Regions from separate parts of the Paenibacillus sp. S02 genome, predicted to be linked through region 1. Evidence: riboswitches for the same ligand, from Rfam matches in the RefSeq annotation. Region 1 holds a riboswitch; each other region holds the start of a gene.
The links. Region 1 has a riboswitch for thiamine pyrophosphate ahead of tenA (thiaminase II). Riboswitches for the same ligand answer to the same signal wherever they lie in the genome.
Positions count from the first base shown of each region.

Region 2: it holds a riboswitch for thiamine pyrophosphate, as region 1 does, so the genes downstream of both, KAI36_RS04665 (ECF transporter S component) here and tenA (thiaminase II) in region 1, are expected to answer to the same signal.
Region 3: it holds a riboswitch for thiamine pyrophosphate, as region 1 does, so the genes downstream of both, KAI36_RS14390 (thiamine phosphate synthase) here and tenA (thiaminase II) in region 1, are expected to answer to the same signal.
Region 4: it holds a riboswitch for thiamine pyrophosphate, as region 1 does, so the genes downstream of both, KAI36_RS02185 (ABC transporter substrate-binding protein) here and tenA (thiaminase II) in region 1, are expected to answer to the same signal.

Region 1 covers NZ_CP073682.1:4,680,976-4,684,380, forward strand. The annotation lists gene KAI36_RS20710 (NAD-dependent malic enzyme) at 1-982, shown strand, start outside; TPP riboswitch at 1,154-1,256, shown strand; gene tenA (thiaminase II) at 1,391-2,080, shown strand; gene thiM (hydroxyethylthiazole kinase) at 2,155-2,997, shown strand; gene thiD (bifunctional hydroxymethylpyrimidine kinase/phosphomethylpyrimidine kinase) at 2,994-3,405, shown strand, end outside.
Region 2 covers NZ_CP073682.1:1,031,351-1,034,755, forward strand. The annotation lists gene KAI36_RS04655 (polynucleotide kinase-phosphatase) at 1-686, shown strand, start outside; gene KAI36_RS04660 (TatD family hydrolase) at 707-1,504, shown strand; TPP riboswitch at 1,549-1,658, shown strand; gene KAI36_RS04665 (ECF transporter S component) at 1,909-2,505, shown strand; gene KAI36_RS04670 (ABC transporter ATP-binding protein) at 2,505-3,405, shown strand, end outside.
Region 3 covers NZ_CP073682.1:3,276,398-3,279,802, forward strand. The annotation lists gene KAI36_RS14375 (thiazole synthase) at 1-167, opposite strand, end outside; gene thiS (sulfur carrier protein ThiS) at 170-373, opposite strand; gene thiO (glycine oxidase ThiO) at 370-1,518, opposite strand; gene KAI36_RS14390 (thiamine phosphate synthase) at 1,583-2,176, opposite strand; TPP riboswitch at 2,441-2,549, opposite strand; gene KAI36_RS14395 (ABC-F family ATP-binding cassette domain-containing protein) at 2,643-3,405, opposite strand, start outside.
Region 4 covers NZ_CP073682.1:485,293-488,697, forward strand. The annotation lists gene KAI36_RS02180 (hypothetical protein) at 1-158, shown strand, start outside; gene KAI36_RS02185 (ABC transporter substrate-binding protein) at 166-1,209, opposite strand; TPP riboswitch at 1,401-1,510, opposite strand; gene KAI36_RS02190 (pyridoxamine 5'-phosphate oxidase family protein) at 1,781-2,215, shown strand; gene KAI36_RS02195 (bifunctional 2',3'-cyclic-nucleotide 2'-phosphodiesterase/3'-nucleotidase) at 2,436-3,405, shown strand, end outside.

The DNA.
Region 1 (3,405 bases):
TTGGGAAGATGTGGGTAGCGTAAATGCGCGCCATATTATAGGAAAATACGGTCAAAGCATACTCACCTTCAACGATGATATACAAGGTACAGGAGCGGTGACCCTGGCTGCGATTCTTTCGGCGGTGGGTGTCACCAAGACTCCGCTGCGTGAACAAAAAATACTTGTTTTCGGCCCAGGGGCTGCAGGGATCGGTAACGCTGACCAAATTCGGGGCGCTATGATCGAGGATGGCCTTTCCGCAGATGATTCATTCAAGTCCTTTTGGGCCTTTGATTATCGTGGGCTGTTAACGGAAGATATGGAAGACGTATTGGAGTATCAGAAACCGTATGTGCGCAAAAAGGATGAAGTCAGCTCATGGACCCGGTCAGGTGACGGCAAAATACCGCTACTGGAGGTCATCCGTCAGGTGAAGCCTACGATATTGATTGGAACTTCCGGTGTAGCAGGTGCCTTTTCTGAAGAGATCATCAAGGAGATGGCGAAGCATGTAGAACGCCCGATCATTATGCCCATGTCCAATCCTACAAACCTTGCAGAAGCAGTACCCGAGGATTTGATCCGGTGGACAGATGGCAGAGCACTGATCGCAACCGGAAGTCCTTTTGAGCCCGTCACCTATAACGATACAAATTTTGAGATTGGACAGGCGAACAATGCCTTTGTTTTTCCGGGACTGGGTCTGGGTGCGATTGTGGTTAAAGCCAAAAGGATTACCCCTGCGATGTTTACAGCCGCAGCAGTTGCTGTTGCCAATGGTGTAGATTCGAATAAGCCTGGCGGTGCGCTACTCCCTCATATCCGAAAATTACGCGAAGTTTCGTACACTGTTGCGATTGCGGTTGCAAAAGCCGCGATTCAGGATCAGGTAGCGCAGGCGCACATTTCAGATGTGGAACAAGCTATACAAGATGCAATGTGGAAACCGGAATATGCCAAGGTCAAAGCAGTGGAAAGTGTAATTCATCATCCTCACTAACACTCCGTTTAGGGAAGAGATTACCTTGTTCAGACAGGCAGAATACGTCAGGTCAAGCCCGCTCACTAGATTAGATGGAATTTATGTCTTCACAAAAAATGTGTAGTTCATATTTGCACACTATGTTTGACATAGCGTATGAACGTATGTACAGTAATAGTCAATAGAATAGAAGTCCACTAGGGGAGCCACTATGGCTGAGACAAGAACGTATCTTGGACCCTTTGAACCTGATCTAGTTCGTACTAGCGTAGGAAAGTGGAGCCTTCGTATATAAGGTTTCAAGCGTTTTTTGCGCATTGGGCCTATGTTGAAGCCGCTCCATTTTTCCGGGGCGGCTTTTTAGCGTTGTTCCGGAATTGTATCCTTACAGGACTTCTTGCTCTTCAATTAATGGAGGTGGGGAAATTGAGTTTTACACAAGAACTCCGTCGGCAGGCGGACGGCATTTTTCAAGCGATTTTTGAGCATCCCTTTGTGAGAGGCATTGCTGAAGGAAGTTTGACAAGGGGACAGCTGATTCACTATGTAAAACAGGACTTTGAATATTTGAACGCCTACATGCGGATATACGGCATCGCAATCTCCAAATCCACGAATCGGGAGGACATGGCTGTATTTAATGAACAAATCTCTTTTATTCTCCACAGCGAGGTTCATCCGCATCAAAATTTTTGTGCTATCGCAGGGGTGACCTATGAAGAGTTGCAGGGATATCCACTCGCTCCGTCGGCCCATCACTATATCCGTCACATGCTGACAGTTGCGCATGAGGGCAGCCTGGGCGAGATCTTGGCTGTGTTGCTGCCATGTATGTGGACGTATGCCGAGATTGGTCGCAGGCTGCTGGATGAAGTAAAGCCGGATGAGTCCCATCCGTTCTATGAATGGATGGGCTTCTATGGAGACCAGCTTGATGATACAACACTCAAGTTCCGAGAACGTGTAGATGCTTGGGCGGAAGGCGCAACGGCTGCTGAGCGAGAGCAGATGATTGAGCATTTTATACTGAGCTGCCAGCTGGAATATAAGTTCTGGGACATGGCTTATAACCAGGAAGAATGGCCGGTCCAGATGCAGGCAGCGGTCTTGGAATAGTCAGCCTGGCGATTCGATGCGTGAAGTACGGTTAATGCCCTGTTGAACCACCAACTATAGAGAGGATAATCATTATGAGTACATGGGAAAAAAGTTATTCAGATCTCCTGACGAAGGTACAAAACAGCAAACCCCTCGTTCACAATATGACCAATGTGGTAGTCACTAACTTTACGGCCAACGGCCTGTATGCATTGGGCGCCTCCCCAGTGATGGCCTATGCACCCGAGGAAGTAGCAGACATGGCAAAAATAGCGGGAGCCGTCGTGTTAAACATCGGTACGCTGAACCGCGAACTGGTGGATGCCATGATCATTGCTGGACAATCGGCGAATGCACACGGTGTTCCGGTCCTGCTAGATCCGGTCGGTGCGGGAGCAACGAGCTTTAGAACTGAGTCGGCACTGCGAATCCTGAGAGAAGTCAAAATCTCATTGGTGCGAGGCAATGCAGCCGAAGTCGCGCATCTTGTTGGAGAAGCGCGTGAGATTAAAGGCGTAGATGCAGGTGACAGTGCTGACAGCGGCCATGTCGATCTGGCAATTCGGGCTGCTCAAACGCTCAATTCAATGGTTGTCATCACTGGAAAAGAGGACGTCATCACCGATGGGGCCGAAGCACGAATGATTAGCGGCGGAGACGCGCTGCTCACGAAGGTAACCGGAGCAGGCTGCCTACTGACCTCTGTGTTAGGTGCCTTTGCGGCTGTTGAACCCAACCTGCTGCTCGCAGGTACAGCAGGCTTGGCATTTTACGGTGCAGCAGCTTCCCGAGCCGCAGCACGTACCGCAGAGCTGGGGCCCGGTAGCTTCCAGATTGCCTTTCTCGACGAGCTCGCCAAACTACATACAGGTTCGCTGGAGGGGCATGTCACTGTCCGTGAAGCCGGAACAACCACAGCAGGTGGTGCGCGATGACAGACGTTCGTGTACCCAGAGCACTGACGATTGCCGGTTCGGACAGTGGCGGCGGGGCCGGAATTCAAGCCGATCTCAAAACCTTTCAGGAGCTTGGCGTTTACGGCATGTCGGCTATTACGGCCGTTACCGTACAGAATACCTTAGGGGTTCACGGCGTATATCCGCTGCCACAGGAAGCAACAGCGGAACAGATCGAAGCTGTAGGATTAGACCTTGGAGTGGATGCCCTAAAGACTGGCATGCTGTTTAATGCGGGTATCATCCGTCTTGTGAGCGAGCAGATCCGAAAGTTCGACTGGAAAAAGGTCGTCGTCGATCCCGTGATGATTGCCAAGGGAGGTGCTGAACTGCTGCAACTGGAAGCGGTGCAGGCTTTGAAGGACGACCTGCTTCCCTTGGCCCTAG
Region 2 (3,405 bases), 2.4 Mb from region 1:
TGGGGGAGGCAGCTCTGCTGGATCGCAGTAAGCTGGTAGACAAGCTGAAGCAGGCGAAGGTTGCAGGTCGAGAGGTTGGAGACTGGTTGGAGGAAATGGAACAGAAGTATGCGAATGCCGTAACGTTTCAAGAGGCTTTTCAAAAATATTGCTGGGATGTGGACGGTCTGGATGAAATTCGTATCGCACCGTTCCATACGCTGGCACACAGCGGAAAGACTTTTTTCGACCATTCTCATATTTGGCATATGGAGCAAAACCGGGAACTGGCTGGGCTGTCTTCCCTGTTTATGGAGACAGAGTATCGCGTTATCACGGACGAAGCAAGCGAGGAAGAGGTCATTCGCTGGTGGAACGAGATGACAGAGGATGGTCATGAGGGGATTGTGATCAAGCCGGAACGCTTTTTGATGAAAAATCGGGACAAGATGATTCAGCCTGCAATCAAGGTGAGAGGCCGGAAGTATTTGCACATCATTTACGGTATGGATTATCTTGCCCCTGAGAATTTAAAGCGTCTGAAGCAGCGTCGAACGAACAAAAAGGAGCGTCATGCCCTGATGGAAGGAGCGCTTGGTATGGAAGGCGTGGAACGTTTTGTCCGCAAGGATACGGTAGATCGTATTCATGAATGCGTCCTTGCCGCGCTATCTCTGGAATCGGAGCCGATTGATCCGAGATTGTAGTTTGCGAAGGAGGGATTGAGATGGAAAGGGGTACACCGTTAATTGATATTGGCGTGAACTTGATGCACCGTTCGTTTCATGCGGATCGGGAACAGGTGGTAGAGAGAGCCGCAGCTGTAGGGATTTCACCCCTGATTATTACCGGGACTAGTGTCCGCAGCAGTCGGGAGGCTTCTCAGTATGCAGCACGTTATCCGGGCAAGTTGTATGCGACAGCTGGCGTGCATCCCCATGATGCCAAAGACTGCAGCGCAGATACGATTCAGCAGCTCCGCCAGCTGGCGAGTCAGCCGCAGGTTGTATCCATAGGGGAATGCGGATTGGACTATAACCGTGATTTTTCGCCGCGTGATGTGCAGCGCCGATGGTTTGGGGAGCAAATCCAACTGGCGGGTGAGCTGAATATGCCGTTATTTCTGCATGAACGAGATGCACATGAGGATTTTGTTGCTATGCTTCGGGAATATCAAGGGCTTGTCGATAAAGCGGTAGTGCATTGTTTTACCGGCACGGAACAGGAATTGCATACGTATGTAGAAATGGGACTGTATATCGGGATCACCGGCTGGATTTGCGACGAACGGCGTGGCAAACATCTGCGTGAACTGGTCAGAGATATTCCCTTGGACCGTCTGATGATTGAAACGGATGCTCCATTTTTGACCCCGCGTAATTTGCCCGTTAAGCCTAAAGAAGGGCGTAATGAGTCGATGTATCTCGCTCACATTGCTGCTACGGTTGCCGAATGTACAGGCCGAAGCATGATGGAGATCGAAATCGCCACGACGGAGACAGCCAAACGTTTCTTCGGATTATAGGATTGTCAAAGCCATAGATGTGGTATATATTATAGTGAATTAAAAAAGCATTGTCGGGAGCTTGAGAAAGTCAGGCTGAGAGGGTGGCCCTTGCCACTGACCGTGAAATCTGATCTGGGTAATGCCAGCGTAGAGAAACCAAGAACACTATACAGGAATGCCGCTTGTTTCGCGGTTGTCGATAGATTCAATGTATGTCCTAGCATTTTACCTTGACCCTGACTTTGGCTTGGTATCAGTGTAGTAGCTTAGACTACTGGTTATATAAGGCATATCGACGAATGATGTTTTGTATGGTGCTTCACCTTTTACTGCGCATAAAGCTTGCCTGGAGATTCAGCTCCAGACAAGCTTTTTTTTATGGCCAAGAGGCCAATTATAAGGAAAAAGGGGAGCACGCAATAATGAATACTGCTGTAAGAGCGTCCAAAGGGTTGAAGCTGACTGATATTTTGGTCACGATTGTGATCGCTGTTGTGTTCGGGTTAGTCTACAAAATATGGGGACCTGCCTATGATTTAATGAAACCATTTGGTCTACACGCCGAGCAACTGATGTATGGCATGTGGTTTATGGCAGGCACGTTTGCTTATCTCATCATTCGCAAGCCGGGTGTTGCAATTTTGGCAGAGGTGGCAGCGGCAACGGTCAGTGCTTTTTTGGGAAGCGAATGGGGGATGTCCACTTTGTACTATGGCCTGCTGCAAGGCTTGGGAGCGGAGCTGTTTTTTGCAGCTTTTCTGTATCGGAACGCAAACCTGTGGGTTGCTTCGCTAGCCGCGGCTGGGGCGGCTGTCGCTTCTCTAATTTTAGATTTCAGCTACGGGTATATTGATCAGCTTTCGACCTGGAACTATGTTTTGTATATTGGTTTTCGCATGATTGGCAGCATTGTGATTGCCGGGGTATTCGCGTTCTATCTGGCTAGGGCATTGGAGGTAACCGGAGTTACGCGAAGTTTGAGGCCTGCAACGGAACAAGATTATAAGGGGCTGGATTGATGAGCCAGGCAACCGAAGATGTGGTGGCTTCGATCACCCGTCTTCGGTTGAAATTCCCCGGTGAGCAGGAGCTGCTTTTTCACAATATGTCTTTGTCTGTCCACAAGGGAGAAAAGCTGCTGCTGCTGGGACCAAGTGGATGCGGTAAATCAACGCTGCTCCAAGTGCTAAGCGGTCTGATTCCACGCACGATAGAAGTGCCTATGAAATGCGATGCTGCTGTAATCCCAAGTGTCTCAGGTATTGTATTTCAAGATCCTGATACGCAGTTTTGTATGTCATATGCAGACGAAGAACTGGCTTTTGTGTTGGAAAATAATCAGGTTCCTCGTGAGCAGATGCGATCCCGTATTCGCGAGCTGCTGATACAGGTTGGTCTATCAACGGAGGATATACACATGCCCATTGGCAGCATGTCACAGGGAATGAAGCAGCGGCTGGCAATTGCGTCTGTGCTGGCTATGGAGCCAGAAGTGCTTTTTCTGGATGAGCCCACGGCTTTGTTGGACGAGGAAGGCACTACACAGGTGTGGGATACCATTCGAAACATTTCGGTAGACCAGACACTGGTGATTGTGGAGCATAAAATTAATGAAATTGTCCATGATGTGGATCGGATTGTAGTGCTTTCTGCTCAAGGGGAGATTATTGCGGATGGAAGGGCGGAAGAAGTATTTCATGTGCATCGGCAGGCATTGTCCGAGTACGGCGTGTGGTATCCGGGAGTATGGAATGAATCGTCTTCGCCACGTTGGAGTGAAACAGTGACGCAACAGAACGGTGCGGGGATTGATTTGCTGGAGCTGGAGCATTTTAGCGGCCTCCGCAGTTTAAGTCCAGTGATTTATGTGGAGCATGCGCAGGTGAAGCCTGGCGACTGGATTGGCGTGGTTGGTGAAA
Region 3 (3,405 bases), 1.4 Mb from region 1:
AGAAAATGCTGCTTATCTCGTTCCTCCAAGTTCAATCTCCGTACAGCAAACGTCAATATTTCCGTCTCAGCAGCCTCTACGGCTTGGGATTGGATATCCAGATCAGAGAATTTTCCTGTTCCCAACAACAACCTTGAGGTAAAAGATGCTTTTCCAATGGTTAACATGATCAACCGCCTCCCACAAAATGTACAATCTCTAGGCAATCTCCATCCTTCAGTACCGCTTCATCATGATCTTCACGGGTCAATATACGCCGATTCAGCTCTACCACTACGGTTTTCACCTTTACATCAAGCTCATGTAGCAATTGATCCACATGAGTGATTCGATTAGAAAAGGTCAGGCTCTGGCCGTTAATCGTCAGCTTCATAAGCTTTCCTCCTTGAGAAGCTCAGAAGAAAATCTACTTATCCCAAGTTCAGCTGCACCAGCCCCATTAAGCATAGCTGCCATCGCACGCCCGGTAGCATCACTCAGCAGGACACCGTTGCGATAATGCCCGACGGCAGCATATACACCCTCGACTCCAGGAACAGTGCCTATAAAAGGATGACCTGATGCGGCCTGCGGACGTAAGCCCGCCCAAGTGCGTATAAAAGAAGCTTCACGGACGCGCGGCAGCCAAGCAGAGGCACGTGTCAGCAACCCCTCCAAGCCTCCTACGGTCACCTCTTCGTCATATTGATGCGGAAGGCTCGTTGCCCCAATCCAAAGCTCGTTATTTTGTTTAGGCACGAGGTAAATATCATCAGCATAAATGGTGTATTCTAACGGGTGATCCTTCAAGGAGACCGCTACCGCTTCGCCCTTGACCGGATAAAGTGGATATTCAAACCCAACTTGCGCTAGCAATTTCATGCTATCCAAGCCTCCAGCAATAATGACCTGATCGCAGGAAAAAAAGCCACTATCTGTTCGGACACCGTAAACTCGACCATCCTGTATGACCAGTTGCTCTGCCTGTGTACCAGACCATACCGTTGCCCCCAGCACCGCAGCAGCACCTGCATAAGCACGGCAAAGCTGGACAGGAGCCACTTGTGTCTCCTTTGAACGATATATTGCCCCAATCGCTTGTTCATCCAAACCTGGAATTCGTCGGGCCAATTCCCTCGCATCCCACCAGATAGGACAATCATCCTCTCGCGTTTTAGCAGCTTTCCAGCGTTTTTGGCCTTCAGTTTCCGTACGGAAAGGGGTCACAAATCCTTCTGTACGGAATTCCACCGAAATACCCGACAAACGCTCCAGATCACAGACAAGCTCAGGGAATGCGTCTCGACTTATGCGAGCAAATCGTGCCAGCTCAGAGTCGGTGAACTCTTCACTTTCCGCTGCCAGCATGCCAACTGCTGCTCCTGAGGCTCCCTCACCCGGGATCAATCGTTCCAGCATGATCGTACTTCTTCCCTCCTTGGCCACATGATAAGCAATGGCACTGCCGATGACACCTCCACCTATAACCAAGCATTCAGCGTGTCCTATCGCTCTTGCCTCTGTGTGTATCTTTGGCATTTGTCCCGTGTCTCCTCTCCATAAACCATTCTGCTTTCAGCTTGCCTCTACTCTCGTTTTCTCGCTACAGGCTGTGAACTACAAGATCTGCCATTCGCCTATATTCCATCGCAGCTGCAACAGGCGACTCAGCCTCCCATATACCAGACATCACCGCAATACCGCTTGCTCCGGCCATATAAAGCTCCGGGATATGGTGCGGTTGTATGCCGCCCAGCGCGATCACCGGAATGTTCGACAGCCTGCAAATATGTTCAAGCTGAGCTAAACCCCGCGGTACAATACCGGGCTTACAATGGGTCTCATATACGTGACCATAAAGTATATAGTCCGCTCCTGCCCGCTCGGCAGTCTGCGCCTCCTCCAAGGAATGCACAGATACTCCACAGCGTGTACCCTTTGGAAGTAGGCTTTTCACATCCGCTACAGGTAATCCATTAGCTGGTAGCTGGACGGCTCCAACCAAAGTAAGTAAAGCTACATCCACACGATCATTTACTACAATTTGTTGCAAAGGAACTCCCTGCTCCACCATGCTGCGAGTCAAAGAAAGCAATGCAGAGGCACCATTCTGTTTTAAACGTGCGTGTACATAATGAACATACGGACAAATCACAGCAGCCACTTGGGCGGCTTGTGCAAAAGTGCCCTTTTCCATCGAAATTGCGTGTAATTCGATTTTGTCTTCACCTCACATTGGACTAAAGAATCTAAGCTTAGCCAGCCACGTCTACCAGCAGTAATGAAAGGGGATTGTATGTGAATCGTCTACGGAAGCTCGAACAACTTAAAATGAACGAAACGCAAAAAAACCACTTCCCCAAGGAAGTGGTTTAACGAACGTCCAATAATCGAACGGACAATGATATCCGTATACGTGTATCGTCCCACGCACAAACAAAAATAAGATGGTGTTGCCTTGTTTGTACGGCGCTCACTTCCCTACGCTGGCATAACCCAGATCAGGTGCAAAGGGTCCGAAATCCATTTATTCCGTCTCAGCCGCATGGGCGGCTCCCCTAGTGTGACTATTTTATTGTATAAGCTAAAAATAGCTTAGCATATTTTCCTAATTCTGCAAACCCCACTTCGTGTGAAATATGCAGAACTGGATTTAACTGATTTTAGTTAACTTTACTTGACCATTCTTCCACATTCCACGTTTTGGTTACCCAATCCTCGTAAAAGTCCGGTTCGTGAGATACAAGCAATACGGTCCCTTTGTATTCCTTCAAGGCACGTTTCAGCTCATCCTTTGCTTTAACATCCAAGTGGTTGGTAGGCTCATCGAACAATACCCAGTTGCTTTCACGCATTAACAGTTTGCAAAGACGGACTTTAGCCTGTTCTCCACCACTAAGCGCTGATAGTGGACGCGTGATATGCTCATTTTTCAAACCGCAACGCGCCAAATGCGCTCGTACTTCATGCTGATTCAAATGCGGAAATTCATTCCACACATCGTCAATCGGTGTAATTTTCTCCGCCTTTACTTCCTGCTCAAAATAAGCGGGCTGCAAAAAATCACCTTGATAGGTTTTTCCACTGATTGGCGGAATTTTTCCCAATATGGTTTTGAGCAATGTCGATTTACCGACACCATTGTAGCCGACAATTGCAATCTTTTCGCCACGTTCAATCGTCATGGACATTTTAGGCAAAAGGGCATGTGTATAACCAATCTCAAAATCAATACCCTCAAATACCGTCTTTCCGCTTGCACGTGCCTCTTTGAATTGAAAGGTTGGTTTTGCGGCTTCTTCAGGCTTATCAATACGTTCGATCCGATCAAGCTGCTTTTCACGGCTCTTTGCTCGGCCTGAGGTAGAAGCACGCGCTTTATTACGCTGAATAAAATCTTCCTGTTTCTTAATAAAGTCCTGTTGC
Region 4 (3,405 bases), 1.9 Mb from region 1:
ATGGTGCTGTACAAGCGTTAGCGTTCGCCTTTGTACCGAGATTTCAACCTCTGGATATTCATAAAAGAAATCTGGGTACAACAGCGATGGGAAGCACCATCCGACTGCGTAGTGGCGCTTCGTTCACTTCTCTAGTTCAGTCTTATTTAGCGTTTTAACAAATGATTAGCGCTTGGGCAGGAAGTCGTTTGTGAAGGCTTTATCGACTTCCAAAGGCTTGCTGAGCAGCTTGCGTTCGTACATCCAGTCCGAATAGTTTTGCCATACCTCCGCTTTTTGCACGCCCCATTGCGCGGCATCGTCCTGATAACGCGGGCTTAGCCATTTTTGGCTGGCGAGCACCAGTTTTTTATCCAGCTCTGGTACAGCTTTGCTTAAGATGTCCGCGGCTTCTTCTGGATGGGTGATAGTGTATTCATAGCCTTGTGCGGTAGCGTCCATGAACGCTTTGACCAGCGCGGGATCATTTTTTATCGTCTGTTCGTTGCTCACAATTACAGGCGTATAGTAATCGAGGCTTTTGGAATAATCTTTTACATACAGCATATCCAATGGCTCACCTCGAAGCTGGGCCTCGATTCCGGTCCATGCGTAGAAAATCCAGGCAAAGTCGATATCCCGCTTCACGGCTGTAAAATAGTCTGCATTGCCCATGTTGACGATCTTCACTTTGCTCACATCGCCTTTGTCTGAATCCATGATGGATTTCATGACCGCTTCTTCTACGGGAGAGCCCCAACCGCCGTATTTTTTACCTTCAAAATCTTTCGGGCTCTTAATTCCGCGATCTACCGGGGCTGCGAAGCCTGAGGTATTATGCTGAATCACCGCAGCAATGGATACAAGCGGCACGCCTTGCGTACGAGCCTGTGTGACGCCTTCTTGGTAGCTGATACCAAAAGGTGCAGCATTAGAAGCAACCATTTGATCGGCTCCGCCTGAACCAGGTTGAACAATTTGGACATTCAAACCCGCTTTTTCGTAAAATCCTTTGTCCTTAGCGACATAGAGTCCCGTATGATTCGTGTTGGGTGTCCAGTCGAGCACGATTTTAACATCTTTGAGCCCTTTTGCCGGAGTAGACGTTTGAGTGTCGGTAGCGGGAGCCGCTTCTTGGGATGTGGGGGGACTTCCACCGCAAGCGGTCAGGGTCAGGGCCATGAGCCACAGACTGATCAGTCCCAGGCTTAACATTTTCATGCGCTTCATCGTTGTGTTCTCTCCTTTAATTACCCGTTATCCGTCCAATCAGACAGCTTAAGTTCCCCATTTTCTAAAAATAACATCTGCCGGACGCGATCTTTCCAACAACATAATCTTCAACAAAAAAAGCGCCCCGAGTTTCCGGGACGCTTGCGCTTGTATATACCAAAGTAAGGGATGGTCCTATGTAAAAAAGGCACATCTTGCTTAAGCATTCCTACGCTGGCATTACCCAGATCAGGTTGTAAGGGTCAGTGTCTTGGGACACACTCTCAGCCGGCCGATTCCAGCACCCCTGGCATTGTATGGTTTAATGGGTTCATTTATTCGGGTTTACTACGACGATTATATGCCTTGAATGTGGGTCTGTCCAGCATGAAGGGAGAGGTGACGGTTCATTTGCCGAACCACAGGGTACACTTTTACTGTGAGCTTTGATCTGAAAATGAGCATGAATCAATTCGATTCGATCCGGTCATGTTATTTTCAGAACAGCTGCGCAGGTAGGTTCAGATGGGCTGGTGCCCAATGGCGTGGCCGTAGAGAATTCAAATTCGTGAAAAGGAGTTGTTGTACTGTGGGTAAAACGGAAACATTGGATCGCAACCAACTGGAACAAGCCATTGTGAAGGCTTTGGATAACAACAAATTTTGCTCGTTAGGTACGGTAGAGGGTGGCAAACCGAAAGTACGCTATATGGCCCTTTTTAACGATGGAATGAACATTCATCTGGCGACAGATCGCAAAACTCATAAAGTGGATGAGCTAAAGGACAATCCGAATGCTTATCTGCTGCTGGGTTATGAAGTTGGTGGTACGAAGGAAGTCGTAGAAGTTGAGGCTACCGTCCAGATTACAGCTGATGAGGGACTGCGCAAACAAGTGTGGAACGATTCCTTGAAGGAATGGTTTTCCGGACCGGATGATCCCGATTATGTCATTCTGGACGTGAATCCGACGCGCATTGAGTATGTGGGTCAGCAATCTGAGCGCCAGGTTTGGAAGAAATAATACGAATATAAATGGATAAGCCGGTGAATCTCCGAGTTTTTTAGGAGGTTTGCTGGCTTTTTATTTTTGAGAAAATTAATTATTTTTTCATAAATAATTTAAGTAAATGACTACTCTTTTGTCTGGCGTTGGATTAAAATAGAAATGGTGGGTTCAAGGCTTACATATATGTGCAAAAGTATGTATATGAGGCATACACCTTAATGAGGAGGGGTATATTTTGTTATTTCGTAAAAATTGGTTTAAAGGGTTTACAGCAGCAGTTGTGGCTTGTAGCATGCTGGTGTTTTCGGCCGCTCCATCCTGGGCAGCTAGCGATTCTCGCGATAGCGCTACGGTGAATTTGCGGATCATGGAAACAACGGATATTCATGCGTCGCTGATGAACTATGATTACTATTCAGACAAAGAAACCAACGAATATGGCTTGATTAGCACAGCTGGTTTGATCCAACAGGCGCGTAGTGAAACAAGAAACAGCATGCTGTTCGATAACGGTGATTTGTTACAGGGCAATCCATTAGGCGATTATATGGCCAGAAATAAAACCTTCGAGAAAGAAGGCGGTGTCCATCCGGTCTACAAGATGATGAACCTGATGGGCTATGATGCGGCGACAGTGGGCAACCACGAATTCAACTATGGTCTCGACTTTCTGGAGAAATCGCTCAAGGGAGCCGATTTTCCTTACGTAAATGCGAATGTTTATGTTGATAAGGGGGAGCAAGCTACTAAAAATTATTTTACCCCTTATCGAATTCTTGATAAAACAGTAACGGACGAGAAGGGGCAAGAGCACATCCTTAGAGTGGGCGTCATCGGCTTGGTCACACCACAAATTATGCAGTGGGATGAAGCCAATTTGAAGGATAAAGTCGTTACGAAGGATATTGTGGAAACGGCGAAAAAGTTTATTCCTCAAATGAAGACGGAAGGTGCTGACATTATTGTCGTGCTTGCGCACACAGGTTATGAGGATGTGCCGCAAACGCCAATGATGGAGAATGCCGTTAAATATTTAAGCCAGGTGGACGGAATTAACGCTATTCTGTTTGGGCATGCTCATAAATCTTTCCCCGGCCCTGATTTTAAAGAAATGAAGGGTGTAGATCTAGATAAAGGAACCATTAATGGCGTACCGGCTGTGGAAGCTTCCTCATGGGGCAAGGATCTGGGGATTATTGATCTGA